DNA from 4 places in the Nocardia sp. NPDC059240 genome. Region 2 is predicted to be linked to each of the others. Evidence: riboswitches for the same ligand, from Rfam matches in the RefSeq annotation. Region 2 holds a riboswitch; each other region holds the start of a gene.

Region 1 (7,169 bases), on a different contig from region 2:
TGCCTCGGGCGAGATGCCTTGCGTAGGCGTGTTTTCCGGTCAGGTCGCGAAGGACCCAGTCCTGCAGGTCGAGGGGCATGGGGCGGCCCACGGTGTAGCCGAGCCATTCAGGGAAGGTGGGGCGGGGGCGTTGGCGGATCATGTATTCAGCTTGCGCCCACCGCGATCTCGCAGGTAGCAGGCAATTTTCTAGGCGTCCATAGATTCGACCTATGGACGCTTGGTCGCGACGGCGATGATGTAGTCGGCCCACGGGCCCCAGACGATCAGGCCGGGACGGCTGAAAGTGGCGCGCAGCACCGGATTCACGCGGCGCATGTCGGGATCGCGCAGCCGCTTGCTCAGGTGGCGGGCGAGCGGGCGGTAGACGTCGCGGCGGATCGAGTAGGTGGTGACCTCGTCGAACCCGGCCTCGGACAGGGCCTTTCGATACCGGCGCAGGTCGTAGACATTGCGCTCCCCCGCCCGGTCCGAGGCGCGCATCACCATTTCGTTGACCGTGTTCGGGCGCAGCGTGATATCGGCCGTGACCAGTCGCCCGCCCGGTTGCAACACCCGGTACGCCTCGGCGAAAAACCGTTCGTGCGAAGGGAAATGGAAGGCCGACTCCAGTGCGGTGACCTTGGTGCAGGAGGCGTCGGCACGCGGCAGGTCGATGGCCGAGCCGTATTCGAAGCGGATGCGGTCGGACAGGCCGAGATCGGCGGCGCGACGGGTGGCGATCTCGATCTGCTCGGTCGCGATGTTCATGCCGATGATCTCCTTCGGCCCGAATTCGGTGGCCCACAGGAAATCCTGGTCGCCGTAACCGAATCCGACGTCCAGCTGGATGTCGTCGGGGCCGAGGTCGGCCTCGCGGGCGACCAGCCGGGCCAGGTCGCGGCTGGCCTCGTCGAGAGTGGCGGGGTTCGCGCGCCAGTAGCCGAGGTTGATGAAGAGCGAATCCTCGCCGAAGAGATTCTGCGGGCCGACGATGTCGTAGACGCGGCCGACCCGTTCACCGGCGGGGAGGAAGGGGACGCGCGCCCATTCCCCGCATTCGCGGGCCCAGCGGGCGGCGCGTTGCGGCAGGGATTCGACGGGGATGGCAGCGGTGGTCAGCGTCATTGAGACCCTCCGGGCTGGATGCCAGCACTGCCGCCTGTGTCTCAGACGATCTCACGCTGGACTGTCAACAGTCTCAGACAGTTGGGCCGGGTAGTCAAGGCCGCATCCAACCCCCTATCGCCGGGTGGCTTGCCCCTCGTCGAAGTCATCCGCCGCGAATGCCTTTGTCTTCCAACGGAACAGCACCGTCGCACCCGGCCAGTTGTTGGTGATCCGCCCCGAGGCGTTGCGATACCAGCTCGAGCAGAAGTTCCACGGCGTGTCCTTCAACCGCCGCTGCAGCCAGTCGTCCCACTCCCGCTCGACCTCCGGGCGCGCGGCCAGGAACCGGCCCGGCCGGACCGCCAGATACTCGATCACCTGCCGGATATAGCGGGCCTGCGATTCCAGCATGTAGATGATCGAGCCCGACCCCACATTGGTGTTCGGCCCGTACATCATGAACAGGTTCGGGAAGCCGGGCACCGACATGCCGAGGAAGGCGCGCGCGCCCTGCGTCCACTCGTCGGCCAGCTTGCGGCCTTGCAGCCCATAGATGTTCATGGGCGCCAGGAATTCGGTGCCCTTGAATCCGGTCCCGTAGACGATCACATCGACCGCGTGCTCGACACCGTCGGCGGTGCGGATGCCGGTGGGCGTCACCGCCTCGATGGCCGCGGTCTCCACCCGCACATTGTCCCGGGCCAGCGCCGGGAAGTACTCGTTGGAGAACAGTCCGCGCTTGCAACCGGCCGCGTAGTCGGGAGTCAGCTTGGCGCGCAACGCGTCATCCGGAATCTGCTTGGCCCGATGCCGATCGGCGATGGCGATCACCGGCGTCTTGATGGCCGGGACATCGGTCAGCGCCAGCGCCATCACCTCGAAGAAGGCCCAGATGGCGAACCGTTCGGCCAGCCGGGTGCCCGGCACGTGCTTGAACATGGCGTGATGCAGCGGGGTGTACTCGGTATCGAACTTGGGCAGCACCCAGGCGGCCGAACGCTGGAACAGGGTCAGCTGCTCGACCTGCGGCTGGATGGCCGGAATGTATTGGATGGCACTGGCTCCCGTGCCGATGCAGGCGACCCGCTTCCCGGTGAGATCGACCGAGTGGTCCCATTCGGCCGAGTGGAATGCCGCGCCGGTGAAGGTGTCGATGCCGGGCAGGTTGGGCAGGGCCGGGCGGGACAGCTGCCCGACCGCGGGGATGAGGACGTCGGCGAGGTGGGTGACGCCGTCGGCGGTGCGGACGCGCCAGATGCCGCCCTGCTCATCGAATTCCGCGTCGACGACCTCGCTGCCGAAGTGGATGTGCGCCGGCAGGTCGTGCTTCTCGGCGACCGTGCGCATGTAGGCGTGGATGTCGGCCTGGTGCGAGAACCGGCGCGGCCAATCGGATTTCGGCTCGAACGACCACGAGTACAGCGGCGACGGCACATCGCAGGCAGCCCCCGGATAGGTGTTCTCCCGCCACACGCCGCCGAGGTCCGCGGCCTTCTCCAGGATGGTGAAGTTGGTCAGGCCGTGCCGCCGCAATTCCAGGGCCAGGCCCAGTCCGGCGAACCCGGCACCGATGATCAGGATGGACGGCTCTCGCTGCATATCCCCAACGTTAGAGGCCGTTCTCGCTGGTCACGAAGACATCGCCGGTCAGTCAATCGGTATTTTCGGCCACGTCTTGTGAGCAAGCGCACGCTCACCTAGCTCACACCTCACTGTCCGAGCCAGTGAGTAGGGTCTGACCTGCGACGCTGTCCCCGACTGGACAACCCGGTGTCACACTCAATATATTCACGGAAGTTCTTGCTCCAATTTGCTTGTCCTGGTTAGTGATTGGCTATTCTGCGCAGCCGCAGGGGGTTGCGTCAGCACGTCGACGCCGATCAGGACCGCGGAGCCGGCTGGTCGTCGTGTTGGGCGGCGGCGGGTCGGCACGAGCTGCGGGTGGCGGAGGTGGGGTCCGCCGCCCGCAGCTCGAATATTTCCGCACCATCCGAACAATCTCCGCGCTCCACCGGGGGCCCGACCCCGCGTGTCCGAATTCGGCTAGGCTCGCCGCAAGTGACTCAGTTCACTCCCCAGTAGGTACGTGCAAGGAGCGGTTGGGAAATGTTGAGCACCATGCAGGACGAGCAGCTGTCACTCGCGACGCTGCTGCGCTACGCCTCCACCTTCCAGGGCGACAGCCATGTCTCCACCTGGACCGGCGACGGCGTACGCACCCAGACCTATCGTGAGATCGGCCAGGATGCGGCCCGCCTCGCCAATGCCCTGCGTGACCTGGGCATCGGCGTCGGCGATCGGGTCGGCACGTTCATGTGGAACAACAACGAGCACATGGTCGCCTATATCGCGGTGCCCGCGATGGGCGCGGTGCTGCACGCACTGAACATCCGGTTGTTCCCCGAGCAGCTGGTGTACGTGGCCAACCACGCCGAGGACCAGGTGGTCATCGTGGACGGCTCGCTGGTACCGATGTTCAACCAGTACCTGCCGAATCTGAAGACCGTGCGCCACGTCATCGTCGCCAACGGGGATGTCGCGACCGTGACCGCGCCCGAGGGCGTCACCGTGCACGCGTACACAGAACTGCTTGCCGCGCAATCGGACAGCTACGACTTCCCGGTCATCGACGAGCGGTCGGCCGCGGGCATGTGCTACACCTCCGGCACCACCGGCGACCCCAAGGGCGTCGTCTACTCGCACCGCTCCAACTGGCTGCACGCCATGCAGGTGATCTCCCCCAACGGCATGGGCTTCACCGCCGCCGACACCGTGCTGGCCATCGTGCCGCTGTTCCACGCCAACGCCTGGGGCATCCCGTACGCGGCGCTCATGTCGGGCGCGAATGTGCTCATGCCCGACCGCTTCCTGCAGCCCGCCCCGCTGCTGCAGATGATGGAGCAGGAGAAGCCGACCTTCGCGGCGGCCGTGCCCACCATCTGGGGTGGCGTGCTGGCGGCCCTGCAGGCGCAGCCGCAAGACATTTCGTACCTGCGCACCTGCGTGGTCGGCGGTGCGGCGGTGCCGCCGTCGATGATGCGGGCCTTCGAAGAGCAGCACCACGTCAAGCTGCTGCACGCGTGGGGCATGACCGAGACCTCCCCGCTCGGTTCGGTCGGCCACCCGCCGGCCGGGGCCGAAGGCGAAGAGGCGTGGGCCTACCGCTACACGCAGGGCCGATTCCCGGCCGGGGTGCAGGCGCGACTGGTCGGCGATGACGGCAGCGTGCTCCCGAACGACGGAGAAGCGCTGGGCGAGCTCGAGGTTCGCGGGCCCTGGATCACCGGGTCCTACTACTCCCCCACCGGCGCCGAGGTCGATCCGGACAAGTTCGACGACGGCTGGCTGCGCACCGGCGATGTCGGCAAGATCAGCCCCAACGGCTATCTGACCCTGGTGGACCGCTCCAAGGACGTGATCAAGTCCGGCGGCGAATGGATCTCGTCGGTGGACCTGGAGAACGCGGTGGTCGGGCATCCGGCGGTCGCCGAGGCCGCGGTCATCGGCATCCCGGACGCGAAGTGGGACGAGCGTCCGCTGGTCGCGGTCGTGCTGGTGGCAGGCTCCGAGGCGAAACCCGAAGAGCTGCGCGACTTCCTGGCGCCCAAGTTCGCCAAGTGGCAGCTGCCGGAGCACTGGGCCTTCATCGAGGAGGTCCCCAAGACCAGCGTCGGCAAGTTCGACAAGAAGCGGCTGCGCGCCCAACACGCCGACGGCACGCTGACCGTCATCACGCTGGGCTGAACCCGGATATCCGCAATGCCACGGCGGCCCTTAGTGTGAGGGCCGCCGTGGTGTTCGGGAAGCCGGTGTAATTCCGGCACGGCCCTCGCCACTGTGATCGGTTAGTCGGTGCGTCGTCCTGTCCTCGCGGGCAGGGGTCACGGGATTTCGGTCCCGGAAGACCAGGCGCGCCGGTGTTCGACCCGTCAGCCAGGAGACCGGCCACGGCACCGTTGAACCGTTCCACGAGGTGCTGGAAGGCTGCTCTGTGTCTGTACCCAACCCTGTTCCCACCCTGCGCTGGGAACGCCGCGACTGGATCCGCACCGGCGGACTGCTCGCGACCATCGCCGTCATGCACGTGGTGGCGTTCGGGATTCTGTTCGCACTGGTGCTGCCCGGGCACTACACGGTCGGCACCCAGGTGTTCGGGGTCGGGCTGGGCGTCACCGCCTACACGCTCGGCATGCGGCACGCCTTCGACGCCGACCACATCGCCGCCATCGACAACACCACCCGCAAGCTGATGGCGGACGGGAAACGTCCGGTGTCGGTGGGCTTCTGGTTCGCGCTCGGGCACTCGACCGTGGTGGTGCTGCTGGCGGTCGGCATCGCGGCCGGGGCGCGGTTCGCGACCACGCTGGCCGATGACGACTCCGCGACCCGCAAGGATCTCGGCCTGGTCGCCACGCTCAGCTCGGGCAGCTTCCTGTATCTGATCGCGGCGTTGAACCTGGTGGCGCTGGCCGGGATCTGGCGGGTGTTCAAGGCCATGCGGGCCGGGCAGTTCGATGAACACGAGCTCGAAAAGCACCTGGACAGCCGGGGTTTCATCAATCGGATCCTGGGACGGCTGACCAAGTCCATCACCCGGCCGGGACAGATGTATCCGATCGGGCTGCTGTTCGGGATCGGCTTCGACACCGCCACCGAGGTGACGCTGATGGTGATGGCCGGGTCCGGTGCGGCCGCGGGGCTGCCCTGGTACGCGATCATCTGCCTGCCGCTGCTGTTCGCCTCCGGCATGAGCCTGTTCGACACGCTCGACGGCACCTTCATGAATTTCGCCTACCACTGGGCGTTCTCGAATCCGGTGCGCAAGGTGTACTACAACCTCACCATCACCGGGCTGTCGATCGCGGTGGCGTTCCTCATCGGCACCATCGAACTGGTCGGTGTGCTGCACGCCAAGCTGGATCTCACCGACCCGATCACCGGGTGGATCTCCGGCATCGATCTGAACAATGTGGGATTCGTGATCGTCGGACTGTTCGTGGCGGTGTGGGCGATCGCGTTGATCTACTGGCGACTCGCGAAGGTCGAGTCCCGCTGGTCATTGACCGCCGAAAGGCCGTAGAGGACCGGGATGATCGGGGCCGGCGGCGGCAGCTTCCACCAGCCGTCGGGGGTCTGGACCATGCCGGGCCAGCGCGGCCACGGCAGCGTCTCGGATTCGGTGAGACCGGTGATGCGCAGACCGGCGGCCAGTAGCGCGTTGACGACCTCGCCGAGACCGTGCCGCCATTCGTAGGCGGTGGTGTCGGTGGTGAGGTCGGGGCCGTCGGTGTAGGTGTGGACGCTGTCACGGCGTTGCGCGCCCCGGCCGGACAGGTAATCGTCGTGCAGCAGTAGCTGATCCGGGTCCACGCCCGGCGGCGGGGTCGGGCCCAGGGCGTGCAGCAGCGGATGGAATTCGACCAGGTAGAGCAGGCCGCCCGGGCGCAGGAGATCGGCGATCACCTGTGCCCAGCCGGTCAGGTCGGGCAGGTAGCAGAGTGCGCCCTTGCCGGTGTAGATGATGTCGAAATCCCTGCCGGGCAGGGCCGTTCGCGCGTCGTAGACGTCCGCGCACACGTATTCGACCGTGCCCCCGGCCAATTCGCGGGCGTGTTTGATCGACTCCGCCGAGAAGTCCAGGCCGACCGCGCGGGCCCCGCGCCGCGCGAATTCGACCGTCTCCGTGCCCAGATGGCATTGCAGGTGCAGGATGTCGCGGCCGCGCAGCTCGCCGAGGGCCTCCCATTCGAAAGGGGCGAACCAGTAGCTCGCATCCCGGTCCCGGTAGAACCGGCTGGCGGCGTGAATTCCCGCGCGGGCGTCCCAGTTTCGCCTGTTCACCGATAGTGGATCGATGGTCACGCCGCCATCGTAGGGGGTCAGAACAGGGACTGGGTCTCGGCGGCGATGACGAAGCCGTGGCCGTCCACGGTGCAGCGGACGCCGGAGGTCATGGATTCGCAGATCACCCCGCGCACGCCGATGGTCTGGCCGTACTCGAGCACCTTGCCGCCGCCCTCGTGGAAGCCGGGCGCGGTCGAGCCGTCGATCGGCGGTCCGACGAAGACGCCCTGGTTCAG
Region 2 (7,169 bases):
GCCAGCCACCGCTTCGTGGATTTACTCGCCGTCAGGCCCGCGATGAGTACCAGCAGCAGAGTCATCTCGATGATGGCCCGAGGTTCCTGGCTGAGTTCTCCCTTGCGGATGGCTTCCTCGAGGAAAAGAACAGTGACGGTCGTGGTGACGGTGAGCAGCATGATCTTGCCCAGCCGCAGACGGCACAGGAGCAGCAAGCCACCGACGGGAAATGCCCCGAGCACCAAGAACGGGATAGCGAGGATCGGATACTTCCACACCGGCACCTGCGCCAGCTTCTCCCACGCAATCCCGTGGACAAGCATCCACAGCGTCCCCGCCCCGAGCAGCGACCCGAGAATCGCCGCCCACACCGCCTTCCCACTCCCGGTCCAATACCCCGGCCCCGCATCGAATCCCACCTGATCCTGCGGCAGCGCAATCGGCTCCCACCCACCCCGAGTCTCGCCCACCCCGGCCCCTCCACTACTGACGATCGTGACTGGAGCTTTCTATCAGACGATCTTGAAACATGCTGGGGCCAGCGCACATTGTGCAGCAGATTGTACCCCGTCCATGGAATACTGGGCGGGTAACAAGGGAGGGGGCTTCCATGAAGCTTTATCGCGACTTCATCTACGGGCCGCTGTGGCTGGTCATCCTCGTTCTCACCGCCGCCGAATCGGCCTACGTAGCGGCGATGGGACTCGGCTGGTTCGGGGCGGCGCTGATCGTGATCCTGACTACGATCGTGGGCCTAGCTATCGCGCACGCGCGCAAACGTTTCGGTGGTCGGCACGAGATGCGCCGGTTCTACGACGCCGTTCGTGTGCGGCAGTTGCCATCTCTCGGGTCACCCGAGGAAGTCGTCCGCTGGAACCAGTTGATCGTCAGCGAACGCAGCCGTCGCAGTGTCGATTCCGCCACCGCCTGGGTCCAGTTGGCGATCGGAGTTCTCTTACTCTTTGTCGTCGCCCTCAACACTTTGAAGGGCCTCGGCTTCGACTTCGCCGGCCTTCCGCTCGCGGCGACCATGTTCATCGGCTTCATCTCGACCCGCTGGGCCAACCCCCGCGCCCTCGCGTCCCTAGCCGCGATGGCCGAGCAGGGAACCGAACGCGGCTACGGCTATTCCCTGCCCGCCCAATAATTCTCGCGGGTTACATGCCGATACAGGCACTACCGAGGTTGATCCCATTGCCAACGGTGAGCACGATCGACTTGTCCGTGAGGTCGCCGTTCACGTGCGCGACGAGTGTGTGCGGCCCGCTCGTGGTCGGCGTCCAAGGCTGATTCATCACCGACCCGTCGACTACACCTTCGGTCGGCACAGCCACCCCGTTATCCCAGAACCGGGTGTAGTACGCGTACATGCCTTTCGCGGTGAGCGTGTAAGTACACCCGGTCCCATAGTTCCCGGTAGGCGCAGAAATCGAAACGCTGTCGAGTGAGTAATCAGCAGCCGCGGTAGGAGCGAAGAAGATCATGGTCGCGCCAACGGCAATCGGAAGCATGAAGATTCGCATACTCCCGATCTTTCACGCCCTCCCGGCCGCCAGCCACCGTTTCGTCGATTTGCTCGCCGCCAGCGCGGCGGTTCCGCCGAGCATCACCAGAATCTTGACGAAGTCGCCTGCGGAGTCGGTGAAGCTCGCCCTGCTGAGGCCGCCTACGGCGGCCCCGGCAATGAGAAACCCACAGGCGCAGACGATTGCGTGCCTGCCGACGGGTAGCCGGAAGAGCAGCAGTGCTCCACCTACCAAGAGGGTGGCGGCGGCCAGGACAACAAACCCCGCCATGAAAAAGGCAAGAATCTGCCCCGATAGAGACCTGGCGTGGATCGTGCCCTCACGGGCAATCGACAGCACCACCCCGCCGAACATCATGGCGAGAATCGCCGCCGACACAGCCATGCCACTGCCGCGCCAGTAAGCGGCCCACCGGCTACCCATTCGCATGGCGCACAACGCGTTTACGCTCCCGAACCGCGCGTCCCTCGGCCAGCCAGCGCTTCGTGGTCCTGCTGGCACTCAGGGCGACGATGCCGCCGAATATCGTCGCGATGACCAGGGTTGTCGTGGGGGAGCGAGTGATGTCTCCGCTGATGATTGCGCCGACGACACCCCAGGTGACGAGAAGCGCACTCGTCACGATGATGGCGTATTTGCCGATGGCGAGCCGGAACAGCAGCAGTATGCCGCCGACGCAGAGGCTCGCCGAGATGAGCAGCACCAGGGCGAAGAGGAGATAGCCGTAGATCGGCAATTTCAGGAGCCGGTGCTCGGCCACCGCTATCAGCCCGAACGACAACACAATTCCCCCGAACACCATCGCCAGGATCGCCGCCCACACCGCCTTCCCGCTACCGCTCCAATACCCCGGCCCCGCATCGAATCCCACCTGATCCTGCGGCAGCGCAATCGGCTCCCACCCACTCCGCGTCTCGTCCATCTCGGCCCCTCCACTACCAACAGTCATGCCGGGAGGTTTCTATCAGACAATCAGGACAATCCGAATCGGTCGGCCGTGGCATCAAGGTCAGGGAGTACTCATCGAGGAAATTGTCCGAATTTCCCGCACTGAGTACACCCTGATCTTGAAACAGGCTGGGGGACGGTCAGAGCCAGCGCACCTTGTGTAGCAGGTTGAATTGGAAGGTCGTTTTGAAGTGGCGGGGGTCGGGGCTGGTGGTTGGGAACGCGAAGATGTACTCCGCACAGGCAGACCAGCTTTCGAGCTCTTCGACCGGCTGGCCACAGTGCTCGACGACCTCGCTGAACAGGCACGTCCACGGTTGAAGAGCGGGTCAATACGCGACCCTTGGAATCCGGCTCGAAGGTTTCGGTTTCCAGTGACAGCGGATCGCCCAAGAGTGCCGGAGCCTTCTCGAACCAGACGGTGCCCCGCGTGATGTTCTCGGTTTCAGCTCTGGCCGCGGCCATCTCGTCTCGATCGGCTCCGAGTTCGGCCAGAGCCCGGTCGATGGTCAGGGTGTGAGGGCGTGGGCGGTGGTGCGGAGGGTCCAGGTGGGAGCTCTGTGGTGCAGTGTGGTGGCGGTCAGTGGGGGAATGTCGATGCGCCAGAAGGATTCCGGGGGAGCGGTCAGGGTGGTGAGGATTGCTGCGCGGACTACGGCGGGGTGGGTGATGGCGAGGATGCGGTCGCCGGATCCGGCCAAGGTGTCGAGCCAGGTGCGGACTCGGGTGAGTAGGGCGGTTAGGGATTCGCCGTTGTGGGAGTTGTGGGTGGGGTCGGTTAGCCAGGACATCAGGTGGTCGGGGGTGATGTCGTCCATGGATTTGCCGGACCAGGTGCCGCAGTTCAGGTCTCGGAGTGCGGGTTCGGGGGTGGCGGATAGGCCGAGAGCTTTCGCGGTTTGGGAGGTGCGGAGTTCGGGGGCGCAGAGGATCAGGGTTGGGTCGAGGGCGGGCAGGCCGCCCGCGGCCGCGACGGAACGCTCACCCAGGGGGTTGAGGGGTTCGTCGGCGGGGAAGCGGGCGGCCTGGACGGCGTCGGTGATCGCGTGGGTGATCAGGGTGAGGCGGGTTACTGCGCTCATGGGGCGGGGGTGGTTTCGGGGGTGCGGTCGCCGAGGAGGCGGGGGGCCAGCCAGGCGAAGCCGACGCCGATGACGAGCCACAGGATGGCTTGGGCGGTGAAGGAGTACAGGCGGAAGTGGTAGAGGTCGTCGGCCGGGAAGCCCGGGTAGACGATGGTGCCCGTCGGATCCTTCAGGGGCTGTGGGGTTTCGGTGGCGAAGTCGCCGAACGACTTGTTGGCCGACAGGTGTCCGAGTGACGGCAGGATCAGCATGACGATCGCCATGGCCGCGACGAACGACACCGCCCCGACGATGCTCGCGGTCCAGTTGCCCAGGCGTGCGGCCAGTGTGCGGCCCAACCAGATCGCTCCGAGGAGAAATCCCACGCTGAGCACGATCATCAGGACATACAGCCCCGTGCGTTCCTTGATCGTGTCCGGATGCCCGATCGACGGCGGATTGGCCGGGTATTTCAGGAACGGCACCGCGTACAGCGTCAGGAACATGCCGCCCGACACCAGCAGTGCCAGGTTCCGGGCGGTGATCTTCCCGACCCGGCGCATGGCCAGGTAGTAGACGACGGCGAACAGCCCGCCCAGCGCCGCGCCGAACACGATCATGCCGAAGGACAGGCCGAGGTTCTGCTGCTGGGAGCGGGTGAAGAGGTCGGGCCCCATGTCTCCCATGGGTTTTCCGGCGGCCTTGTCCAAGGCCATCTGGGCGTCATCGCGCCCGGACTCGTAGTCGATGGCCCGGTTGATGATCGGCTCGGCCATGATCCGGGCGAAAATGAATGCGAGAAGTCCGCCGAGTGCGCCCAACAGGACGCCACGGCCGATGATTCGTTTTTCCATTGTGCTGACTCGATTCCCGCGACTAGTGGCAGGGGAATCCGAGGAAGTGCCGGCCGTCGTGGACGAATTCGTGCACGTGCATGTCGCTGCCGAAGATCGAGACGGCGCCCTGGTCGATGCCGATGAAGTAGATCGCCAGCAGGGCCACCAGGGTGGTGCCGATCAGCCATACGGGGGTGGGGATCGAGAGGGAGACTGCTCCGAGACCGGAACGGGGGGCGTAGGACGTCGCCACGGGAACTCCTAGTGTGGGAGGGGTATTCGCGCCCCTCGGCCGATATGACATCTCGGCGGCCGGGGTCTGACTCACACCCGAGGGGTGCTCACAGTGGCGCGACCGTTCCGGACTCTCACCGGATTCCACGAATCGCCGATCACATAAAGATACGAAACCACGAACAAACTGGTCAAACGCGCGTCCACGGTATGGAATCGGGCGTTTTGCCCCCGGGCCGGTCCTCGATCTTGTTCGATGGAGTCGTTCCGGGTGCTCCGGTGTCCGCCCTTTGGGACGGGTTCCACCCGGCGCGAACGCGCTGACCAGCGGAATCGGTGCGTATGCCCGGAAGATTCGGGGCAGTTTTCCGAATCGGTGTGGCTGGGCCGGGCGGGTTGAATACACTCCCCGCTGAAGTGAACAGATGGCACTTCAGTTCAGAGGCGAGGTAATTCATGAAGTCTGCTACACCGGGGGTTTTCGTCGTGCGAGCCGCGGCAGCTGTGATCGGCGGGGCCATAGTGCTCGCGGGGGCAACCGGGTGCGGCAGCGACAAGTCATCCGACGGGTCTCAGGGCGGCACCACCTCGGCGGTCGTCAGCTCGACCGTCGCACCCGCCCCGACCACCGTGGCTCCCGCCCCGACGACCGTGGCCCCGGCCCCGACCACGGAGGCGCCCGCCGCGCAGCCCGCCGTCACCGAGCCCGCCGCGCCCGCACCGGAGCCGGCGCAGGCCGCGCCGCAGCCCGCCGCGCCCAAGCCCGCGCCGCAGACCCAGGCCCCCAAGCCCGCCGCGCCGCCGACCTTGGACGCGCCCGGATTCGAGCCGCGCGCCGGGTACTGAGCGGAACAGTGGTGCTAGGCAACAGTGTGCGGTGGCTGTGCGTCACCGCGGTGGCGCTCGCGGCGTCGGTGACGGCCGCGGGCGGTGCGGGAGCCGATCCGGCTCCCGCCGGGAAAGAACTTGTGGTGCTGGGTGATTCGTTCTCTGCGAACGAATGGGACCACTTCACCGGCCGGGACGACTGCAACCTGCACGGCCGCACGGCCTGGCCGGTGCAACTGGCCAAGCTGATGGGCGTGTACGGCACCGACGCGGTCGACGACCCGTCCTGCCCGGGAGCGTCGATCGACAGCGGCCCCGGCTGGACCATGGCCCAGCAGGCGCAGCGTGCGGACAAGGAGGGCGCTTTCGGCCCGAACACCAGACTGGTGACCCTGCAGTTCGGACTCAACGACAAGTGGGGCAAATCCGATCAGACGCTGTGGAATTCGCTGCAGAACTGCGTGTTCAACCTCGTCGACGGCTGTGATCCGGATGCGGTGGACCAGGGCCGGATGACCGATTTCAACGGTGTCTCCGGTGCGCTGATGGCCAAACGTATGAGCAATGTGGTCACCTACATCAAGTACTACGCGCCGAACGCGCGCATCGTATTCGTCGGGTACCCGGAGCTTTTCACGCCGGGCAGCAGCACGGTCTGTCTGAATATTCTGGGGGTCGCGCCCTTCGTCAATCCGCGCGGCCGCGCGGTGGTGGAGTATCTCGACCGCATCCAACAGGCGCAGGGCGAAGCGGCTCAGCTGCTGGGTATCGACTTCCTCGATGCCCGCGCGCTCACTACCGGCCATGGTCTCTGCTCGTCGCAGCCGTGGTTGAACGGGGTCTTCGACCTGCACACCGATATCGACGGCCTGCCCTTCCATCCGTCGAGTCAGGGTGACGCCGTCGTCGCCAACGCCGTTTACGACCGATTCGGACACTGATCCACCGCAACGGATCTCACGTCCACCACTCGTCTCTGTACACTCCGCGCAAAACTGAAAGACTCACTGTTCAATTTGCGATTCGAGGGTTTCATGAAGTTCCGTTTCCCAGGCGCATCGGCTTCGCTGTGCGCCGCGGTCGTGGCCATCGCAGCGGCCATGACGGGAACCGCGGGCGCGCACGCCGATTCGACCGCCGCCGGCAAGGATCCGGCCCCGGCCGGCAAACAGCTTGTCATCCTGGGCGATTCGTTCTCGGCCAACGGCTGGACCCCGTTCTCCAGCGAGAAGAAGTGCGATCACGGCGACACGGCCTGGCCCGCGCAGCTGAGCGCGCTGATGGGCCTGCCCGGCGACAGCGATCAGGTCTGGAATCAGTCCTGTCCCGGCGCGGCGATCGCGGGCGGTGACAGCTACACGCTGACCGTCCAGGCCGCCAATGCCGCCAAGGCGGGCGCGTTCGGGCCCGCCACCAAGCTGGTCACGGTGCAATTCGGCTTCAACGACCAGTGGGGTGACGCCGAGCTGTCCCCCTGGAAGTCGACCGAGAGCTGCTTCTACGACGTCACCGGCGGTTGCGGCCCCGACGCGGTGACCGAAGGCCGAATGGCCGACCCGCACACCATCACCGGCGCCGAGTACGCCGCGCGCATCAGCAAGGTCGTGACCTATATCAGGTACTACGCCCCCGCCGCGCACATCGTCATCGTCGGCTACCCGGAGTTGTTCCGGCCCGACGCGGACGCCATCTGCGTCGACCTCGCGGGACTCGGTTTCATCCAGCCCAACGGCCGCACGGTTGTCGAGTAC
Region 3 (7,169 bases), on a different contig from region 2:
ACCCGATCTTTCGGCAACTCCCACCCCAATCTTCGGCCGGAATCCGCTGGGATTCCGGCCGAAGTCATGTCGTGGCAGCCCGCTGCACACCCGAATGACCGCCGCTGTATCAGGAGATGGCCACCAGGACAAGCCTGGATGAAGTGCCGGAAATTCGTACAGTTGATTGGTATGGCCCTGCCGGGTTTCCCGCATCCCTCCGGAGTCGCCGAATACGACGATCGGCGCCGCCGTGAACTGCTGCGCGCGACCCGGCCGAGCAGCGGGTGGGTGCGGTGGCGGCGAACCCGGCTGATGCTGCTGCGGCTGAGCCTGATTCCGCTGGTCACCCTGGGTGCGTTCGCCGAATACCTGGGCGCGGACGTGCTGCCCGAACAGGACCGGTTGGCCCGCACCGAGCCCGCGGTGCTGCCGATCGCCGGGCCCTCGGATCCGCAGGCGGGGGATACCGCCGTCTTCGATCTGGTCGGACTCGGCGTGCTCGACGCCTCCGACACCGCGCGCGCCCTGCCGTCGCTGCGCAAACTCGGCTCGGTGTGGGCGGTCCGCTACGACCAGACCGGTATCGACACCAAGGTCATCGCGGATCTGATCGTGAAGGTCACCGATGCCGCCAAGGTGTCGAATGTGGTGCTCGCCGGGCACAGCATGGGCGGGGTGATCGCGCTGGAGATCGCCAAACACCTGCACACCGGCAGCACCAAGCGGGTGCAGGCGGTCATCCTGGACTGCACGCCCGTCGATCTCGACGCCGTCCGCCCCGAAGCCCGCGACCAGGGGGAGGAGATGTTGCGCTGGATGGGCTGGGTGCCCGGGGCGCGCGAGAGCCGCCTGCTGCGGCTGGTCGTGGAAACCTATGCGCGCCATGATCGTTTCGTGGGCGGCCGGTACGTCATCCGGGGTGCGGAGTTCCGCTCGGCGCTGAAAGATGTGCTGCGCGACAAGATCCTGAACACCGACGCCGCCAGCAACGGCCTGATCGAGGCGCAATTCAAGGCGATCGTGGCCGGTGGCGCGGTGGACGATCTGAAGGCGCTCGCCAAACCGGCCGCGGGCAAACCGCGACCGGCGATCGTGTTCATTCGCCCACACAATCCCTTTGACGATCCGACGGTGGATGTGGCGTACTCGCACAAGGTGCTCATCGATCAGGTCGGCGGGGTGGACGGGACGCTGCTGGTGGTGACAACACACACCACCGGGCATGCCAATCCGATCGAGCGGCCACAGGAATACAACATGGTGATCGCCAACCAGGTGGTCCCGTTCGTGCGGCAGATTCAGCACGACGAGGCGACGATGGTCTACCTCGGACGCTGACCCCGGGTCAGCGCACCGTATCGTCCGAGGCGGGCCGAATTCCCGACGGCGGCACCATATTCCAGCGTTCCAGCTGCGCCCGTACCTGCTCGGCGGCGTCGATGTTCAGCGGCCCGCTCGTCCACAGCGCGTACGGCAGGTTCAGGAACCGGCCCTCGGTGACGGCCCGCAGATTCTGAATGCCCGGCTTGCCACGCAGCAGATCCACCTTCTGCTGATAGCTCTGCGGCGGATAGTCCACGAAGACAATGGCATCCGGATCCGCGGCCGCCACCCGCTCCCACGACACCGCCGTCCAGGTGTCGTCCACATCGTCGAGCGCATTGCGCGCCCCCGCCGCCTCCAGGATCGCCTGCGGCGCACCGAATTTCCCGCTCGACATGACGGTATCGGAGGCACTGTCGAACACGAACACGGTCGGCCGCTTCGCCGCCTGCGGTGCCGCGAGCAGTGCCGACAACCGCTTGTCGAGATCACTGTTCACCTGCGTGGCCTTCTCGGTGCGCCCGGTGATCGCCCCCAACGCGGTGAGATCGGTCCGCAATGCCGTCCACGCGTCCACGACCCCGCGCTCACCATCGGGCCTGCGGCAACTCTCGGTCAGCACGTACGGCGCGACCCCCGCCGCCCGCAACGAATCCGGCGTCAAGTTGGCCGCCTCCGAATACCCGTAATTCCACCCCGCCACCATCACATCCGGCCGCTGCGCCAACACGGTCTCCCGCGAGGGGTAATCCGGCGCAACAGAATTCAACCTGTCGACCGCATCCCCATAATGCTTGCGCAAGGTGTCCGCATCCCGCTTCAAACTCGACACCGCCACCGTCTGCTCCTGCGCCCCGAGCGCCAGCACCATCGAAATCAGATTCCCGTCATTGACGAACATCCGCTGCGCCGGCGACGGAAACTTCATCTCCACACCACAATTCCGCACCGCCAGATTCCCCGACGCCGCCTGCGGCGACCCACACGCCGCCACCGCCCCCACCGCGGCGACGACAGCCAGCGGCCGCGCCCACCAACCGGGAGACCGTAGCCGGGCGGGGATCGAAATCTTGGTCAAGAGAGTGCCTTTCGTCCAGTGATGATCAGGTGGGTGCCGCCCGCGTGCGGGTCCGGCACGCGATGCGCGTGCACACCGAAAACGTCTTCGAGGATCGCGGGGCGCAGGGCGGTCTCCGGCGGTCCGAGCGGATGAGCCCGGCCCTTGTCGACCACCAGCACGCGGTCGCAGTACCGGTCCGCCAACGCCAGGTCGTGCAGGCTCATCACCACGGTCCGTGCCAGTTCCCGCGTCAGCGCCAGCAATTCGAGCTGATGCGTGATGTCCAGATGATTGGTCGGCTCATCCAGCAACAGCACCGGCGTCTCCTGCACCAGCGCCCGCGCCAGCAACACCCGCTGCCTCTCACCGCCGGACAGCCGGTGCACGGGCCGCCCCTCGAACCCCTCGAGATCCACCTTCCGCAGCGCGTCCTCCACCGCGGCCCGCTCATTCGGCCCGCCCGCACCCCACGGCGGCAGATACGGTGTCCGCCCCAACGTCACCAACTCGCCGACCAGCAGATCCGCGGGCGGCCGCTCATCCTGCCCGACCAGCCCCACCAACCGCGCCCGCTCCCGCGGTGAAATCCGATGCAGCGCACGGCCGTCCACCGCGACCGATCCGGAAATCGGCGTGATCAGCCCAGCGAGAGTGCGCAACAAAGTCGTCTTGCCCGCCCCGTTCGGTCCGACAATCCCGACCGTCTCCCCGGGCTCGACGGCGAACTCGACCCGCTCGAGCACGGTCCGCCGACCGGCGGCGCAGCTCAACCCCGAGACCTCGATCATTCCTGCGGCCTGGCCGGGGGTCATGCGGTTCCGAAGGTGTAGCGGCGGCGGCCCATGAGGAGGAGGAAGGCGGGGGCGCCTATCAGGCCGGTGAGGACTCCGACGGGGATTTCGGTGGGGCGGACCAGGACTCGGGTGGCGGAGTCGGCCACTACGAGGAAGAGTGCGCCGCACAGGGCGCTGGTCGGGAGCAGGATGCGGTGCCGGGGGCCGACCACGAGGCGGGCGGCGTGGGGGATTACCAGGCCGACGAAGCCGATGCCGCCGGAGACGGCTACGAGGATGCCGACGAGGACGGCCAGGAGGATGAACAGGGCGATGCGTAACTCGCGCACGGGGACTCCGATGGAGGCGGCGGCGTCGGAGCCGAGGTTCAGGGCGTCGAGCCAGTTCGAGGCGAGGAGTAGGGCCGTCAGGGCGGCTGCTACCACGCAGGCGGGCAACAGGATTCGGGTCCAGTCGGCGCCGGAGAGGCTGCCGAGCAGCCAGAACAGCACCGATTGGGCGGCCGAGGGGTCGGCGCTGCGGAAAATCAGGTAGCTGCTGAACGCGGCGAAGGCCGAGGCCAGGACGGTGCCGGTGAGCACCAAACGCAGTGGGGTGAGGCCACCTTGAGCCATGGCGATGAGGAATACCGCCGTCGCGGCGAGCAGTGCGCCGGCGAGCGCGCCCGCCGACAATGCCCACAGTCCAGCCCCGGCGAACATGCCGGAGGTGATGACCGCTGCCGCCCCGACACCCGCGCCGGAGGAGACGCCGAGCAGGTAGGGGTCGGCGAGGGGGTTGCGGACCAGGGTCTGCATGGCTGCCCCGGCCACGGCCAGGCCCGCGCCGACGATGGCCGCGAGAATCGTTCGCGGCACCCGCAATTGCCACACGATGGTATCGAGCCCGAGGTTTGCGGGCGTGCTGCCGGTGATTCGCTGGCGGAGCACGTCGAGCACGTCCGGCACGGGAATGGTCTGGGCCCCGAATCCGGTGGCGACGATCATGGCCGCGCACAGCAGGATTCCGAGCACGGGTAGGGCGAGCGATGTCCGCGCACGACTCATCGCGGTGGCTCCTCGGGCAAAACGCGGCCTCTCCAGAGTGCTTGCGCGGCGGGGGAGGTCTGACTCGCACCGGTTGCCCGGTACTCACAGTGGCGCGACCGTCCCGGATTTGCACCGGATTCCCGCACCCGCCGTCGAATGACCGCCCGGACTCTACCGTTCGGAAATATCGGGATGCGGATGGGCCATGAGTGCGCGTACGTTGCCGGGCATGATCCGTGTACGCGTCGCGGCGGCCGTGATCGCCGCTTTCGTCCTGTTGCTCACCGGCATGCTGTGGCAAACCACCGACGCCGGTGCGAAATTCGTCTGGTTGACCGACAGCGTCTACCCGTAACCCGATCCAGCGGACCGGCTCAGCGGACGCGAGTGCCGAGCAGGTGGCGGATGCCGCTGACGAACAGCTGCAACCCGAAGTCGAACCGGGCGGTCGCGTTGATGGTGTCGTAGAGCGGCGAATGCTCTTCGGCGAGTGCGCCGACCGAATCCATCTGGATGCGTGACTGCTCGTCCACGGTCTGGCCGAGCACGTAGTACAGCAGCGTGTACGCCGACAGATCGGCCTCCTCGCGCGTCATCCCCGCGCGAATCGCGGCGCTGGCCAGCCGTTCCCGCCCCTTGCTGGTGGTGAGCCGGGAAGCGTAGGTGGCCGAGACCAATTCGGCCCCGTCGCGGTAGGCGAGCAGGCATTCGCGCAGCCGGTGCGCCAATTCGGTGATCTGCTTGGACCATTCGTCGGCGGTGACCGCCTCGTCCATGGGGGCGAGAATGCGGTCGGCGACCGCGCCGAGCAGGGCCTGCTTATTGGGGAAGTGCCAGTACAGCGCGCCCGGCTGGACGTGCAGCGAGGTGGCCAGCCGGCGCATGGTCAGATCCGCCAGTCCGTACTGGTCGAGAATGGCGATGGCCCCGTCGACCACGTCCGTGCGATGGAGTTGCACTGAAAAACCCGACCCTCTCGTGTTCCGGCTCACGTTCCGGACTGCTAGCCTACCCTGAACACCGTTCAAGTTGGTCGGCCACACGCGGCCGGACGAAGGGAAGCGCGCGGACATGACCCAGGCAGCCGTCACCACCGAAGCTGTTACCACAGCAGGCGATGACATTCTCGCCATCGCCCGCGAGCAGGTGCTCGAGCGCGGAATCGGCCTCACCCAGGACCAGACCCTCGAGGTGCTGCAGCTCGGCGACGACCGGCTCGAGGAGATCCTCGCTCTCGCGCACGACGTCCGCATGAAGTGGTGCGGCCCCGAGGTCGAGGTCGAGGGCATCATCTCGCTCAAGACCGGCGGCTGCCCGGAGGACTGCCACTTCTGTTCGCAGTCCGGCCTTTTCCAGTCCCCGGTGCGCGCCGCCTGGCTCGACATCCCCTCGCTCGTCGAGGCCGCCAAGCAGACCGCCAAGACCGGCGCGACCGAATTCTGCATCGTGGCCGCCGTGCGTGGACCGGACGAGCGCCTGATGGCGCAGGTCGCCGCGGGCGTGGAGGCCATCCGCAACGAGGTCGACATCCAGGTCGCCTGCTCGCTGGGCATGCTCAACCAGGAGCAGGTCGATCAGCTCGCCGCCATGGGCGTGCACCGCTACAACCACAACCTCGAGACCGCGCGCTCGCACTTCCCGAACGTGGTCACCACCCACTCCTACGACGAGCGCTGGGACACCCTGCGCATGGTCCGCGAGGCCGGCATGGAGGTGTGCTCCGGCGGCATCCTCGGCATGGGCGAATCCCTCGAGCAGCGCGCCGAATTCGCCGCGCAGCTGGCCGAACTGGAGCCCGACGAGGTCCCGCTGAACTTCCTCAACCCGCGCCCGGGCACCCCCTTCGGCGACCTCGAGGTGCTCCCGGCCGCCGACGCCCTGCGCGCCGTCGCCGCCTTCCGCCTCGCGCTGCCGCGCACCATCCTGCGTTTCGCGGGAGGCCGTGAGATCACCCTCGGCGATCTCGGTGCCAAGCAGGGCATCCTGGGCGGCATCAACGCCGTCATCGTGGGCAACTACCTGACCACCCTGGGTCGCCCCGCCGAGTCGGACATCGACCTGCTCAGCGAGCTCAAGATGCCGATCAAGGCGCTCAACGAATCCTTCTGAGCCGACCGCGAAACCCTCTGATACGGGCGGGCCTTGGAAAACCGGTACCGTAGCGGTACGGTCTCCGAGGCCATTGCCGTCGTCTCCATAGAAACGAAGGATCCATCGAGGTGATCGTGGACATCGAGGAGCGCTACAACCCATTCACGGGTAAGCGGATCGTTCCGGGGCTGGAAGATTCCGTCCCGACCGCGGCGGCCCTGGGCCTGGAGCCCCCGCGCTTCTGCGAACAGTGCGGCCGCCGCATGATCGTGCAGGTCAGTCCCGACGGCTGGTGGGCGAAATGCTCGCGGCACGGGGTGCTCGACTCCACGAGCCTGGAACACCGCTAGTGGCAACCACACTCACCGCCGAGCCGGGCGGACTACGCGTCGACATCGTGCGACGGGAAGTACGCGCGGCGGCGGTGGTGTTGGTTGCCCTCGCCGCAGTCAGCGCCGCGGCCGGGGCGGTGTGGGCGTTCCTCGCGCCCGCCGAGCAACTGCTGGTGGTCGAACCCGACCGCGGCACCGCCCTGACCGGCGAGAGCATGCACCGCTTCGACGCGCTGGCCATCTTCGTACTGATCGGCATCGTGGTCGGTGTTCTCGGCACCGCCGCCGTCTGGCGCTGGCGCAAGGTCCGCGGCCCGATCCTGGTGTGCGGCATCCTTTTCGGGTCCCTGTTGGGAGCTTTTCTCACCAAGGTCGTGGGCGAGGCGCTGGCCGAGCAGCTGCACACCCGGCCCAAACATCCCGCCGTGCACAGCATCGTGGAATTCGCGCCCTCGGTGGAGGGCTGGGCCGCGCTCGTCGCGCAGCCACTCGCCGCGGCGGTCGTGGTGCTGCTGCTCACCGCGCTGAGTACCTCCGACGATCTCGGCACCGGCGAGTA
Region 4 (7,169 bases), on a different contig from region 2:
AGTCGGGCATCCGCAACTCCAACCGCGGCGTCCGCACCCGCAACCCCGCCACCGGCCAATACCTCATCAACGTCACGCCGCCATCATCACCCGAGCTTTCAAGATCAGGGTGTACTCAGCGCGGTGAACGGGACAAAATTCCGCGCTGAGTACACCCTGATCTTGGTCAGCACCGCGAGGGTGGGCGAGGCTGGCGGGCAAGGCATTCGGCGGCGGCGCGGGCTCGGGGGCAGGGGGGAGTGCAGGGGGCGTGGATCTTCAGGATGCCCTCGGCTCGGCGGGGGTCGTCGACGTGGGAGTTTTCGCAGAAGTCGTTGATCCAGGTCATGGGGGAACGGTGCGACACACGCGCGCAGTCGCGCGGCACGCGCAGAGAATCTGCGGAAATGGCGAGAACGCCCAGGGTGCATCTCATTCGAGGCATACCTTCTCTCCTGGGGTGAGAGAAGTTCGTTGACCTGATGAGAGGGCATGCGAATGGCTGAGAGGGAGTCGGAGGATACGGAGACCACGTTGCCGCGTCGGCAGCTCGGCAGGCTGCTACGGGAGGCGCGCTCGGCGACCGGGATGAATCTGGAGCGGGCCGCCGCTTTGGTGCAGTGGAGCAGGCCGACCTTGAGCCGCCTCGAACGGGGTGAGACCGAGAAGATCAGAGTCACCGACATTCTGGCGCTCTGTGAGGCGTATGGCGTGGACCGGAACACCTCGGCTGTGGCGCGAGGGCTGGCCGAACAAGTTCCCGCGAAGTCGTGGTGGCACGCCTACGGTGATCTGATCCCTGCGTGGGCCAACTTGTATGTCGGGTTGGAGTCCACAGCAACGACTTTGACGATCTTCCAATCCTTGATCATACACGGCCTGTTTCAGACGGCCGACTACACGCGGGCGCTCGACCGGATCTACTTTCCGGACGAAACCGTCGACGAACTCGAAAGGCGTGTGCGGGTTCGTATTCAGCGGCAGCACATCCTCACTCGCACTCACCAGGCGGCCTGTGTGTCGGTGGTGTTGCACGAGAATGTGCTGAGAACCGTTGTGGGGGACAATAAGCTGATGTCGGCACAGTGCAGGCACGTAGCGGATCTCAGCACTCGCGAGAACATCGACATCCGTGTGCTGCCTTTCCGTGCGGGCTTCCCCCTCGGAGCGGCGCTGCCACCGTTCACGATCATGGACTTCGACCACGTCGCCCCGGGCAAGAAGGTGCTGGACCCGTCGCAGGTCTACTGCGAGGGCTATGCCGGCAGCGCGTATCTCGAAAAGCGCACGGACATCCGCACGTTCAGACACGCGTTTCGGAAACTTCAGGAATCGAGCTTGGACCCTCGCTCGAGTCGCGACCTGCTGCGTGAGATAGCAAGGAGATACGAGAGTGAACGCTGACCTATCCCCGGCCCGCTGGTTCAAATCAAGCCACAGTCAGGGTGGATCCGACTGCGTCGAAGTCGCACACCTCGACGGTGGTCGGATCGCTGTGCGGGACTCGAAGAATCCCACTGGCCCGGCGTTGAGCTTCGCGCCTGGCGAGTGGGATGTGTTCATCGCAGGAGTGTCTGGTTCCTGACGGTCAGCGGAGGGCTTGGGCTGCCTGGACCATGTTGTGGAGGGAGGCTTCGACTTCGGCGGGGCCTCGGGTCTTCAGGCCGCAGTCGGGGTTGACCCAGAGGCGGTCTGCGGGGACGGCTTTCAGGGCCTCGCGGAGGGATTCGGTGATTTCGCGGGTGGAAGGGACTCGGGGGGAGTGGATGTCGTAGACGCCGGGGCCCACGCCCAGGGAGAAGCCTGCGGCGTTGAGGTCGTCGAGGACTTCCATGTGGGAGCGGGCGGCTTCGATGGAGGTGACGTCCGCGTCCAGGGCGGCGATGGCGTCGATTACCTCGCCGAATTCGGAGTAGCAGAGGTGGGTGTGGATTTGGGTGGCGTCGGAGACTCCTGAGGTGGAGAGGCGGAAGGCGGTGACCGACCAGGCCAGGTAGTCGGCCTTGGCGGTGGCGCGCAGGGGGAGGAGTTCGCGGAGGGCGGGCTCGTCGACCTGGATGATGCGGATGCCCGCTGCTTGCAGGTCGACGGTTTCGTCGCGGATGGCCAGGGCCACTTGGTCGGCGGTGGTGGCGAGGGGCTGGTCGTCGCGGACGAAGGACCAGGCCAGGATGGTGACGGGGCCGGTGAGCATGCCCTTGACCGGTTTGTCGGTCAGGGCTTGGGCGTAGGTGATCCAGTCGACCGTCATCGGTGCGGGGCGGGTGACGTCGCCGTAGAGGATGGGCGGGCGGACGCAGCGGCTGCCGTAGGACTGGACCCAGCCGTTGGCGGTGGTGAGGAAGCCGGTGAGCTGTTCGGCGAAGTATTGGACCATGTCATTGCGTTCCGGCTCACCGTGGACGAGCACATCGAGACCCAGCTTCTCCTGCAGGGCAATGACTTCCGCGATCTCGGTGCGCATGCGGTCGCGGTACTGCTCGGGGCTGATGGTTCCCTTGCGCAGGGCGGTGCGGTCGCGGCGGATGGCGTCGGTTTGCGGGTAGGAGCCGATGGTGGTGGTCGGCAGCGGGGGCAGGGGGAGGCGTTCGTGTTGCAGCGCACGGCGTTCCGCGGCGGGCGCGCGGCGGGTAGCCTCGGGTCCGAGGGCGGCCAGGCGGGCTCGGACGGTGTCGTCACGCAGGCGTGAATCCGTGCGACGCGAGTCCAGTGCCGCACGCGCGGTGGTCAATTCGTCGGTGACCGCGTCGGGCCCGGAGTGCAGGGCGGTGGCGAGCAGCCGTACCTCGGCCACTTTTTCCGCGCCGAAGGCCAGCCAGGATCGCACTGTCGGATCCAGTGCCGACTCGGCGTCGAGCGAATACGGCACGTGCAGTAGCGAACTGGAGCTCGACACCACCAGCGCCCCGGTGCCGCCCAGCAGGGTGCCCAGCGTGGCGAGCGCCCGATCCGGATCGTTGCGCCACACATTGCGGCCGTCGACGACCCCCGCGACCACCAGCTTGGCGGCCAGCGCGGGCACCGAGGTCACGTCCTCGACGGTGGTGCCGGACGTGAAATCCAAGGCCACGCCCTCGATATCGGTGGCGGCCAGCATCGGCAGCGCCGCACCCGGCCGACCGAAGTAGGTGGCCACCAGCAGGGCCGGACGATCCGTGCCCGCCGACAGCTCCGCGTACACGTGCTGCACCAGCGCCAGTTCCACCTCCGAGAGGTCGGTCACCAGCACCGGCTCGTCGATCTGCACCCACGCCGCGCCCGCTGCCGCCAAGCGCCGCAACAGCTCCCGATACAGTGGCAGCAGATCACTCAAGCGGCGCAGCGCATTGCCCTCGGTATCCTTGGCCAGCTTCAGGAAGGTGAGCGGGCCGATCACCACCGGCCGTGCCGGCACCCCGAGCGCCTGGGCCTCGGCCAGCTCCCCGAGCAGCTTCTCCGGGTGCAGACTGAATTCCGTGTCCGGGCCCAGTTCGGGAACCAGATAGTGGTAGTTGGTGTCGAACCATTTGGTCATCTCCAGCGGTTCGACCTCCGCCGTCCCGCGCGCCGCCGCGAAATACCGGTCCAGCGGATCGGCGATCCCGGCCACCCGGGGCGGCAGCGCGCCGAACAGGGCTGCGGTGTCGAGCATCTGGTCGTAGTAGGAGAAGGTGCCCACCGGCACCGAGTCGAGTCCGGCGGCGACCACATCGCGCAGTTGCGCCGCGCGGAGTTCACGCCCGACGGCGTGCAGCGCGTCGGCGTCGATCCGGCCCGCCCAATAGGATTCGACGGCCTGTTTGAGTTCCCGGCGCGGCCCGATCCTGGGCAGGCCGAGCACCGTCGCGGTGAAGGGGGAATTGCTGGTCACGGGTATTCTCCAGTGCTCCGAGTCCACTGGCCGTCGCCACAAGAGCGCACGAAACCCGGGCAGCCCACAACCGCCGTTGTCACGGCAGCGGGAAACCACCGGCCCGTCCGCCCAGTCCACGAGGCGATGACCGCCGGATACGGCGTACCCGGCACAGTAGGCAGGTCTTCGGACTCACAGGCACCGGCCCCGATGGGCCGACCTACTGGCCGTCGCTTCCCGGGCCTGCGCCCAGTGCTCATGACGGCGGTCGTTCCTGCATACCGCTGCGGGACAGTTCCGGATTCTCACCGGATTCCCTCTCACCGATTCACCTTGCGGAAGAACCGGTTTCGACGCAGGACGCGAGCCGAGACCGAGCCTCGACCGATGCGCCCGGCGAACCGACTGCGTTCGCGAGCATAGCGCGGCGCTGCGCACCGGCGATGATCGCGTCCATCACCCGGGCCATCAGGCGCGGGGCGGCACCGGCCAGCCAGCGCAGCAGCCGGGCACTGCGCGACGGCACCACGGTGGCGCGGCCCCGGGCCGCCCCGATCATCAACGCACGGGCGACCGTGGTCGCGGCGATCGGCGCGGAACCGCTGAGCGCCACCAGTTCCGCCGGTTTGGTGGCGGCCTCCGCCGAGAGCTGCGGCGTATCGACATCCGGTGGCAGCACCACCGTCACCGACACCCCGGCGGGCCGCAGTTCCTGGCGCAGCACCTCGCACAGCGCCCGCACCGCGAACTTGCTGGGGCTGTACGCGCCGTACCCGAAACAGGGCAGCACGCCGGCCATCGACGAGATGACGGTGATGCTGTCACGCTCCCCTTCCCGCAGATCGGGCAGCACGTCGCGGATCACATGCAACGCCCCGAAATAGTTGACCGCCATATGCTTTTCGAAGTCGGCGATCTCGAGCCGCGAGAAGTAGTTTGGCTTGGCGATCCCGGCGCACACGATCACCGCCTGCACCCGGCCGTATTGTGCGCGGGCGCGCTGCAGGGCCACCCGCATGTCCTCGGGCCGGGTCACATCGGCGGCGATCGCCGCCAACCGGCCCGACTCCTCCGGCACCCGGGCCGAAAGCGCCGCCAGCGCAGCGTCTTCGAGCGCGATCACGCTCACCAGCGCACCCGCCGCCAACGCCATCCGCGTCACCTCGAGCCCGATCCCGCTGCTGCCGCCGGTCACCACGACGTGGCGGCCCTCCCAATACTTCGCCACCTCGACCGGCAGCCCGTGCCCCCGCCCGTCACTCAGCCGGTACCGCGCCGAAAACCTGCCGCCGACTCGCAAACCCCGCATGACCGACTCCTTCCGTCCTGCCGTCCGGCCCTCCCGGATCTGCTATCGATCCTGTGCGGCGATCGACAAGGCGACGGCAGCGCTTCGGCAAAAGCGCGTAAGAATCCGCGAACGGCCGTTCAAAGCACCTTGACGATCGACGGGACGACGCGTTGGACCAAGGTGTCGGGGGAAGTGGCAGTCCAGGTTTGGAAGGCGTGGGCCGTGGACGGATCGTCGACGATGACGAGGCGGGCGTGCGTGAGCGAGGAGGACAGGAAGCTGCCGGGGAGACCGCGCAGGCCGCCGTTGCCCGCCTGTTTGTCGGTGCGGACGACAACGACCACGTCCACGTCGGGCACCAGGGCGTCGGTGGGGGAGAGTTGGCGGGGTGAGGCTTCGTCGGCCTTGGCCCGGTAGTCGGTGCTGTAGTGGAAGCCGATGTCCTGCAGAAACTTTCCCTGATCGCTGGTGTCGAGATCGGCGGACAGGGTGCCGTCGCCGAGGTTGAAGACCACGACGGTCTTGGTCTGGAAGGCCGGGTGGGCCGAGCGGACCTGGGACAGGGAATCGACCGGGGTGGTCGTGACGGCGGCCGGACCGCCGGTATTCGAGTGGTGGGTGGCGACGAAGACGGCCACGCCCGAAACGGCCAGCAGCACCACCACTGCCGCACCGAGGACTACTCGCAACACTCGGGTGGACCGTGAGCGGTCGGGCGCGCGGTTGACCAGCTCGGTCGGCGGCTCGTCCGCGAGAACCGCTGGGCCGAACGGCAATCGGCTCTGCAACGGCTGCGGTCCGGTCGCCGGCGATCCGCCCGCCAGCGCCAGCGCCGCGTCGGCGGTGAATTCTCGGCAGGTGGCGTAGCGCTGCGCCGGATCCTTCGCCAGCACCTTGGCGATCACGGCATCCAGCGCGGGCGGCAGGCCGGGGCGCAGGGTGCTCAGGGCGGGCGGCGGGTCCTGCAGATGCCCGAGCGTCGCCTGGGCCAGCGAGGTCACCGGGAACGGCGTCCGACCGGTGAGCAGTTTCACGAAAGCGCAACCGAGACTGTAGATATCGCCCCGATGATCCAGCGGCCCCGCCACCAGCCGCTCCGGCGCGGCATAGGCCAGCGTCGCCATCAGGCTGTCACCGGAAGTCAGTTCACGGTTGTCCGCGATCGAGGTCGCCACCCCGAAATCGGTGAGCAGCGCCCGTTCCTCGCCGTGCTCGGGATCGTCCTCGTCGCGGGTGAGCAGGAAGTTGGCGGGCTTCACGTCCCGGTGCAGCAGCCCGCGCCGATGCGCGTAATCGAGGGCCTTACCGACGTCGGTGATGATGCGCAGCGCCCGCTGCGGGAGCAGGCCACCGGGATGCTGCTTCAGCTCGACCGAGGCGTCGGTGCCCGGCACATACCGCATGGCGATCCACAGCCGCCCGTCCTCCTCGCCGCGCGCGTAGACGGTGACGATATTCGGATGATCCAGTTCCGCCGAGAGATTCGCCTCCCGCTCGAACCGGTTGCGATACACCTCATCGTGCGAAAGATCCGCGCTGAGCACCTTCAAGGCATCGAGCCGCCGCGGGAACATCGGATCCTGCACCAGGTACACGGTGCCCATCCCGCCGCTGCCGAGCACCCGGATCACCCGGTAGCCGCCCACAATGGTGCCGGGCCGCAACGGCATGCTGTCCCCTCCGACTGTCGATTGTCAGATGTGACCATAGGCCAGGAGCTCGTACTGTGCCGAAAGTCGTTGGCGCAGATCCTGGGACTGATCGGCGGTCACCTCGGCCATATACCGGTCGTAGGGCAGGTAGCAGAGGTATTTGCCGCCCAGCGCGTCATCGTCCTTGGCCTGTAGGCAGCGGGCGGTGGGGAGGCCCGGCGGCGGGTCGATGGGTTTGTAGCGGTCGAGCAGTTCATCGACGAAAGCTCCGGTGAGGCGCTGTGCGGCCGCGGCATCGCGGGCGCGGTACACCCCGCTCAAGGCATGCGCCACCAGATCGACTCCGGCACTGTCGAATGCGGCCTTGGTGGCGGCCGGGCGATCATCGGTGCTCAATGCCGCGTGCGGCGTATAC

The links. A riboswitch is a leader RNA that binds a small molecule or an ion and turns the genes downstream of it on or off. The one in region 2 is predicted to bind cobalamin.
Region 1: another riboswitch for cobalamin. It lies ahead of ACFXHA_RS07610 (HoxN/HupN/NixA family nickel/cobalt transporter); the one in region 2 lies ahead of ACFXHA_RS25080 (CbtB-domain containing protein).
Region 3: another riboswitch for cobalamin. It lies ahead of ACFXHA_RS40590 (FecCD family ABC transporter permease); the one in region 2 lies ahead of ACFXHA_RS25080 (CbtB-domain containing protein).
Region 4: another riboswitch for cobalamin. It lies ahead of metE (5-methyltetrahydropteroyltriglutamate--homocysteine S-methyltransferase); the one in region 2 lies ahead of ACFXHA_RS25080 (CbtB-domain containing protein).

What each region holds. Positions count from the first base shown of each region.
Region 1 is NZ_JBHZAC010000002.1:430,960-438,128, forward strand. It holds gene ACFXHA_RS07590 (DUF5313 family protein) at 1-142, opposite strand, end outside; gene ACFXHA_RS07595 (SAM-dependent methyltransferase) at 211-1,107, opposite strand; gene ACFXHA_RS07600 (flavin-containing monooxygenase) at 1,222-2,688, opposite strand; gene ACFXHA_RS07605 (long-chain fatty acid--CoA ligase) at 3,196-4,833, shown strand; cobalamin riboswitch at 4,865-5,054, shown strand; gene ACFXHA_RS07610 (HoxN/HupN/NixA family nickel/cobalt transporter) at 5,081-6,169, shown strand; gene ACFXHA_RS07615 (class I SAM-dependent methyltransferase) at 6,112-6,951, opposite strand; gene ACFXHA_RS07620 (hypothetical protein) at 6,969-7,169, opposite strand, start outside.
Region 2 is NZ_JBHZAC010000007.1:1,438-8,606, forward strand. It holds gene ACFXHA_RS25045 (hypothetical protein) at 1-452, opposite strand, end outside; gene ACFXHA_RS25050 (hypothetical protein) at 593-1,129, shown strand; gene ACFXHA_RS25055 (hypothetical protein) at 1,140-1,505, opposite strand; gene ACFXHA_RS25060 (hypothetical protein) at 1,518-1,892, opposite strand; gene ACFXHA_RS25065 (hypothetical protein) at 1,924-2,430, opposite strand; gene ACFXHA_RS25070 (histidine phosphatase family protein) at 2,966-3,538, opposite strand; gene ACFXHA_RS25075 (CbtA family protein) at 3,535-4,374, opposite strand; gene ACFXHA_RS25080 (CbtB-domain containing protein) at 4,397-4,609, opposite strand; cobalamin riboswitch at 4,649-4,786, opposite strand; gene ACFXHA_RS25085 (hypothetical protein) at 5,047-5,436, shown strand; gene ACFXHA_RS25090 (SGNH/GDSL hydrolase family protein) at 5,448-6,359, shown strand; gene ACFXHA_RS25095 (SGNH/GDSL hydrolase family protein) at 6,453-7,169, shown strand, end outside.
Region 3 is NZ_JBHZAC010000016.1:139,011-146,179, reverse strand. It holds gene ACFXHA_RS40605 (alpha/beta fold hydrolase) at 172-1,320, shown strand; gene ACFXHA_RS40600 (ABC transporter substrate-binding protein) at 1,328-2,383, opposite strand; gene ACFXHA_RS40595 (ABC transporter ATP-binding protein) at 2,380-3,177, opposite strand; gene ACFXHA_RS40590 (FecCD family ABC transporter permease) at 3,174-4,205, opposite strand; cobalamin riboswitch at 4,240-4,370, opposite strand; gene ACFXHA_RS40585 (hypothetical protein) at 4,393-4,542, shown strand; gene ACFXHA_RS40580 (TetR/AcrR family transcriptional regulator C-terminal domain-containing protein) at 4,562-5,146, opposite strand; gene bioB (biotin synthase BioB) at 5,259-6,296, shown strand; gene ACFXHA_RS40570 (hypothetical protein) at 6,413-6,628, shown strand; gene ACFXHA_RS40565 (DUF2567 domain-containing protein) at 6,628-7,169, shown strand, end outside.
Region 4 is NZ_JBHZAC010000013.1:102,115-109,283, reverse strand. It holds gene ACFXHA_RS36950 (GNAT family N-acetyltransferase) at 1-67, opposite strand, end outside; gene ACFXHA_RS36945 (helix-turn-helix domain-containing protein) at 472-1,383, shown strand; gene ACFXHA_RS36940 (DUF397 domain-containing protein) at 1,373-1,564, shown strand; gene metE (5-methyltetrahydropteroyltriglutamate--homocysteine S-methyltransferase) at 1,568-3,829, opposite strand; cobalamin riboswitch at 3,971-4,175, opposite strand; gene ACFXHA_RS36930 (SDR family NAD(P)-dependent oxidoreductase) at 4,140-5,120, opposite strand; gene ACFXHA_RS36925 (serine/threonine-protein kinase) at 5,240-6,772, opposite strand; gene ACFXHA_RS36920 (hypothetical protein) at 6,797-7,169, opposite strand, start outside.